2 regions of the Terrabacter sp. C0L_2 genome follow, and region 1 is predicted to be linked to the other one. Evidence: riboswitches for the same ligand, from Rfam matches in the RefSeq annotation. Region 1 holds a riboswitch; the other holds the start of a gene.

Region 1 (3,199 bases):
GTGATCTCGATGCGCCACTGGCCGCGGCCGCCGATCTTGATCGCGGGCAGGTCCCCGGTGCGCACGAACGCGTACACCTGGGCCTCGGTGCTCGCGAGCAGGGTCGCGACGTCGCTCAGCGTGTAGAACCGCGGAGCGACCGGCGACGTGCGCTCGAGGGCTGACTCAGTCGTTCTCCGTCGCATGGCCGAGATGATGCCATGGCTGTTCACGGGTTCAGCTACAGGCGTGAGACATGTCCAGAGGGCCCTTCGAGATTCCTGACGGGGAGGCCCACCTGGGCGGTGGCATCGACGGACCTGAGATGCGGGGCGAAACGCAGGCAACATGCATCCCTGCCCATCCCCGTTGGAATGGCCCACCGGGCTGACCGGGCTGACCGGGCTGACCGGGCTGACCGGGCCTTGGGTGCAGCGAGCCGACGATGTCGGTCGAGCCGCAGCCCGCGTGCGGGCGCCCCCGCGTCGAGCGGGGGCGCCCGCAGGCCCGGTCGTGGCAGCGGTCCTACGGAGCGTAGATGTACTGCATGCCGCTGATGTCCGTGACGGTTCGGGTGTTGTAGTTGAACGGTCCGGCCAGCGCGTTCATCTCGATGATGGTGACCTGGTCTCCGTTCACCGCGGTGACCCAGCCGAGGTGACCGGCGCTCGACGAGCCGTGCACGCCCGGCTGCATCACGACGACCGACCGCGTCCGGGGCGTCCCGCTGACGGTGTATCCGGCGTCCGCGGCTCGCGTGCCCCAGACGAGGGCGTTGCCGGTCCAGCCACCGGGGTAGTAGCCCTCGGACTGGTACCACTTGTTGAGCACGCCCCACGTGCACTGCCCGGGTGATCCCCAGTTGTACGAGGAGCGACCGCCTGCGCTTGCGCGTGGGACGGAGACGCCCACGCTGGTGTCCGCGGACGCGGACCCGCTCAGCGCTCGTCGCGCCTGGTCGCGGGAGGCACGGGCCTGCGCTTCCCGTCTGGCGGCCGCCGCCCGGTGGGCCGCGTCGCGCTTCTGCTGCACGGCGACGTCGGTGATGACCGTCGCGGCCGGTGCGTTCACGGCCTTCGGCTTCGGGGTGAACCCGATCGAGGTGAGCGCCGGCCGGGCGGTCATGCCGGGCACTGCCGTCGCGCTGCCGGACGTCGTCGCGGAGGCGGGGCCGGTGACGGCGGGCGCGCTGGCGCTCGAGCTGCTCTCGGCCGAGGCCGACGGGGCCAGCGTGCTGATGAGCCCGCCGGTGGCGGCAAGGATCGCGGCCCCCTTCATGGCAGGCTGCGCGGACTCGCGGGCGAGGGTTCCAAGCTCGGTGAGCGGGTTGGGTTTGCCGGGGGGTCGGTGCCGGCCGGGACGTCGGGTGGTGTTCATCGGTGGCCTCTCTCGCGCCTGCGGGGTTAGCTGTCGGGTTCGGGTCGGAGGTGGTGACCCGGCCGGCGCGTGAGCGTCGGCTTCACCCCGAGGACGTCGCGGCTGCGTGTCCGGTGGTGGTTTCCCCGTTCCTGCCGTGCGTGGTGGGTGTGGACTCCTCGAGGTGGCAGGATTCGGCGCCTCGGTGAGTGCCCGGAGTGGGCTGGGTGCAGGGCGAGTACGACGGGTAGCTCGCCTGCTCAGGGATGTCCGTCGGGCCGTGGGCCCGGTCGGGTCGGTCATGTCATGGGTGGTGGAGGGTGTGGAGGGTGTGGAGGGTGTCGGTCGGTCCTTCTTTCGGTCGAGGTCTCGGTGCGCAGGTGGTGCGGCTGGGGGGAGTGGCGGGGACGGTTGGTCAGGGCGTTCAGATGACCGTCTGGAAGTTGTTGATGAGGCGTGACTGGAGCCACGTGATGACCGGTTCCCAGAGACCGCCGAGCATGAGGGTCCCGACGGTGAGCAGGACGATGGCGCCGGTCAGCCGGATGGGTTGCCGGTGTCGACGCAGCCACTCGCTGGCTCGGCTCGCTCGTTCGTACCCGGCTGCCATGGCCAGGAAGGGAAGGCCGAGGCCGAGGCAGTAGGCGAGGGCGAGGGCGACGCCGCGGGTGACCGTGCCGGACTGCGCGGACAGGGGAGCGGCCATGGCGAGGATCGCCGCGAGTGTCGGGCCCTGGCAGGGTCCCCACCCGATCCCGAAGGCGACGCCGAGCAGCGGCGCACCGCCCAGCCCGGTGGGTGGGCGCCACCGGGGCGTCAGCGACCAGGAGCGGCCGACCCCGAGAGAGACCAGGGCGGTGATGACGACGACCGCGCCGCTGACTCGCAGAAGGCCGGACTGGTGTTCCTGCAGCGTCAGGGACGCGGCCGCGACGATCCCGGCGCCGACGAGGAAGACGGTGCTGAAGCCGAGCACGAACAGCAGCGCCCCCAGGACCATCCGACCGCGGCGGCGGTCAGCGAGCGGCTGGTCGGACAGCCCGGTCACGTACCCGAGGAAGCCGGGAACGAGCGGCAGCACGCACGGGGACGCGAACGAGACGACGCCAGCGAGCGCGGCGACGCCGAGTGCCACCAGGACCGGGGCGGCCGTCAGGTCGGTGGGCGTCATCCGGCCCGCACGTCCTCGACGAGCCCGCCCAGCGTCGCGGCGGTCACCGGCCCGAGCACGCGGGCCGCGATCCGGTGCTGGCGGTCCAGGACCAACGTCGTCGGGGTGGCGGCGGCCTTGCCGTTGAGCGACAGCATCCGCTGCCCCCCGTCGTAGGCGAGCGACGGGTACGGGACGTGGTTCGCGCGGATGAACGCGAGAGCGGACTCGGGGCCCTCCTTGGTGTCCAGCCCGATGAACGCGACGTCCTGGTACCGGGCGGTCAGGGTCCGGTAGGCCTTCTCGAGCGCGGGGGTCTCGGTGATGCACGGCGGGCACCACGAGCCCCACACGTTGACGACGACGACCTGACCGGAGTGCTCCTGCAGCGACCAGGTGCGCCCGTCGACGGTCGGTCCGGCCAGGGCCAGGGCCGGGCCGCGGTCGGCGGCGTCGACCCGTTCGACGCTGCCGTCGCCGGAGACGTACCCCTTCCGGTCCCCGGAGCGGGCTTGCGCCGCGACGGAGCTCGCCCCCGACGTGCCGCACCCGGCCGTCGTGACGAGCACGGCCACGCCCGTGGCCACCCACGCCAGGCGGGCACCGGGGACGTGTCGCCGGCGGAGGCCGTTCACGATGGGTCTCCCGCCCGTGATGACGCGGACCCGGGCGCTGCCTGGTTGCTCTCGGCTGCGGGTTCAGCTTCGCCCTCGA
Region 2 (3,199 bases), 2.2 Mb from region 1:
CGGCGCCCTGCTCGCCGCGGCCGGGTCCGGCGCCTTCGCCGCCCGTCGCGCACGCTCGCGCGCCTGAGCGACGGGACTCCTCCCGTGAGCGAGCGCACCCAGTCCCCGGACGGTGACCGCCCCACCCGCCCCGCCCGCCGAAGTGGCGTGAGTGGCGCGGGTGTCAGGGCAGCCGTCGCGGTCACGGCCGTCTTGGTCGTCGTCGGGGTCATCGCGCTCGTCCTCGGCCTCCGAGGGACGTCGGGGACCCCCGGCCCGCCGCAGCCTGCGGCGGCCGGGGTGCCCTCGGCCGGCACGTCCACCTCGAGCCCGCCGACCTCCCCGGGTCAGGGCGGGACACCGTCAGCCGGCCCATCTTCGAGCACCTCGGCAGGCACCAGGCCGAGCGCCGAGCCGGGCGCGAGCGACCCCAACGGCTTCGGGGACTTCCTCGAGGCGTCCGAGCCGACGTCGATCGAGATCCCGTCGATCGGGGTGCGCTCGTCGCACTTCGTGCCGCTCAGCATCCAGCGTGACGGCACGATCTCGGTGCCTGGCACGGCCCAGGAGGTCGGCCTCTACGACGCCGGCCCCACCCCGGGGCAGCTCGGCCCCGCGGTCCTCGCCGCGCACGTCGACACCCCGTCCGGGGTGCCGGGCATCTTCTACGAGCTCGGCAGGGTCCGCGCCGGCGACGTCGTCAAGGTGTCGCGCCGCGACGGCACGCACCTGCGCTTCACCGTCGACAAGGTCGCGGCCTACAGGAAGACGCAGTTCCCGACCGAGGCCGTCTATCGGGGCGACTTCACCAAGGCGGAGATCCGTCTCGTGACGTGCGGTGGGCCGACCGACAGCCGCAACGAGTACCGCGACAACGTCGTGGTCTTCGGCCACCTCACCGGCACGAGCTGAGGCCGCGCGGCGGCGACCACCCGAGGTATGCCGTCGGGCCAGCTCCCAGGGTCCGGCGGACTACCCGCCGCCTCATGTCGAGATACGACGATCCGCTGTGATCCACGTCTCAGCCAACGCAAGGTAAAGCGCGGGTATAGGCACGCACTCCGGACATTCAGGGGCGTTCCCCGCGCGTCGTCGTTACCGTGGCGTGACATTTGCCAGTTGACTCGTTTACTCTTCCCAAGTCCGGCCACCAGGTCGGGCTCTCGTGAGGTGGACCGCCTAGTCCTGTCACCGCCTGACGAGAGAGATCAAACCTTGTGACAGGAGCGGAGGAACCACACGTTTCTCCGGGCGTCCGGCGCAACGACTCCGGACGTCCTTGGGGTTAAGCCTTGGCCCCCGCGCGACGAAGTCACGTCTCTCGGGTCCGAGGCCGGGCACCTTTCCGCCCGAACCCGACAGCTAACTTCGTAGGCGCGGAGAGGCATCAAGCGTGAACTCAGAGAACATCCGCGGTCGCCACCGTGCACCTGGCCGCCACAATCCCCTCAACGAACTCAAGCTCCTCGCCCGTGAGTCGGCTCAGCCGGCCATGAAGGCCGGTGCCGTCGTCGCCGCCACGGGTGGCCTCGTCGCCACCTTCGCCAACCCGGCGAGCGCCGACACCCTGTCGCCCAACTCGGGCAACGTCGCTGCTGCAGGCTCCGAGGCCGCGGCCCCGGCTGCTGTCGGCCCCGCGACCGCCGCGGCTCCCGCCGTGTCGACCGCCCTGTCGAAGATCGGCTACGCCCCCGCGGTGCAGCAGTCCGTCGCCCAGCGCGTCGCCAAGCCGAAGCCGCAGGTCATCGAGGACGTCCAGGTCAAGACCGAGCGCGCCGCCGCCAAGAAGGCGGCCGCCGAGCGCAAGCTCGCCGCACAGCGCGCCTCGCGGGACCTGACCCGCCGCACGCTGACCGGCACCACCTCGTCGGTCAAGTCGACGGTCAACGGCAACGTGCCGAGCGCCTCGTCCGGCATGCGTTCCTCGCACAACTGGGCCACCGCGGGCCAGTGCACCTGGGGCGCTCTCGCCCAGTGGTACAAGTCCGAGGGCTACTACCCCGGCGGCTGGACCGGCAACGCGATGGTCTGGGACACCGGCGCAGCCTCCGCGGGCTACACCGTGAGCGGCACGCCCCGCACGCGCTCGATCCTCGTCATGGAGCCCGGCGTCCACGGCTCCTCGAGCGTCGGCCACGTCGCCTGGGTCACCGGCGTCAGCGGCAACCAGGTCACCATCATCGAGATGAACGCCCTCGCCGGCGCGTACAACTACAACACGCGCACGCTGACCGACGGTCCCGGCATGAAGTACATCTACGCGCCGTGACGGTCCGTCGATGACCGCGGAGTTCCACGCGAACTGAGCGCACGCGAAGGGGAGGATGCTGCGGCATCCTCCCCTTCGTCATGTCCCCACCGACCTGCCGCCACGAACGCCGCAGGCGGGTGGGATCGCCCACACGCCCAACCCTGGACACGCGGGAATGATCGCCGCCCTGCACGCCTTGTCGACTAGGTAGTTGAAGGCTCCATCGATCACGGTGGTGCCGCCAACCGTCATCGACAGCCCCCTACACGTGAGGAGCAGGCCTGTGTCCACGGCCTTCGAGAGCATCCGCATCGGCCGCTGGGACCTCCCCCAGCGCTTCGTCATGGCACCGCTGACGCGCAACCGCGCGGGCGAGGGCCAGGCGCCGACAGAGCTCAACGCCGAGTACTACGGCCAGCGCGCCAGCGCCGGCCTCATCATCACCGAGGGCACCCAGCCGAGCGCCGTCGGCCAGGGCTACCTCGACACCCCCGGCATGCACTCCGACGAGCAGGTCGCCGGCTGGCGCCTCGTCGCCGACGCCGTGCACCAGGGCGGCGGCCACGTCGTCGTCCAGCTCATGCACGCCGGCCGCGTCGCCCATCCCGACAACAAGGGTGGCCTCGAGAGCGTCGCCCCGAGCGCCATCGCCGCGCCGGGCGAGATCGTGACCCCGAAGGGTCAGCAGGCGTATGCCGTCCCGCGCGCCCTCGAGACCGACGAGATCCCCGCGCTCGTGGCCGAGTTCGTCCACGCTGCGCGTCAGGCCGTCGCGGCCGGGCTCGACGGCGTCGAGGTCCACGCCGCCAACGGCTACCTGCCGCACCAGTTCCTCGCCCCGAGCAGCAACCAGCGCACCGACGCCTACGGCGGCTCGCCCGAGAACCGCGCGCGCCTGACCGTCGAGATCACGAAGGCCGTGGCCGAGGCGATCGGCGCCGACCGCGTCGGCATCCGCATCTCGCCCGC

What was found. A riboswitch is a leader RNA that binds a small molecule or an ion and turns the genes downstream of it on or off. The one in region 1 is predicted to bind cyclic di-AMP.
Region 2: linked by a shared signal. The riboswitch ahead of U5C87_RS03795 (CHAP domain-containing protein) and the one ahead of U5C87_RS16105 (CHAP domain-containing protein) in region 1 are both predicted to bind cyclic di-AMP.

The regions. Positions count from the first base shown of each region.
Region 1 covers NZ_CP143557.1:3,503,781-3,506,979, reverse strand. Annotated here, with positions in the region: gene U5C87_RS16110 (helix-turn-helix domain-containing protein) at 1-185, opposite strand, end outside; gene U5C87_RS16105 (CHAP domain-containing protein) at 505-1,356, opposite strand; cyclic di-AMP (ydaO/yuaA leader) riboswitch at 1,359-1,545, opposite strand; gene U5C87_RS16100 (cytochrome c biogenesis CcdA family protein) at 1,760-2,506, opposite strand; gene U5C87_RS16095 (TlpA family protein disulfide reductase) at 2,503-3,120, opposite strand; gene U5C87_RS16090 (prolipoprotein diacylglyceryl transferase family protein) at 3,117-3,199, opposite strand, start outside.
Region 2 covers NZ_CP143557.1:812,165-815,363, forward strand. Annotated here, with positions in the region: gene U5C87_RS03785 (hypothetical protein) at 1-67, shown strand, start outside; gene U5C87_RS03790 (sortase domain-containing protein) at 85-891, shown strand; cyclic di-AMP (ydaO/yuaA leader) riboswitch at 1,176-1,368, shown strand; gene U5C87_RS03795 (CHAP domain-containing protein) at 1,373-2,248, shown strand; gene U5C87_RS03800 (alkene reductase) at 2,514-3,199, shown strand, end outside.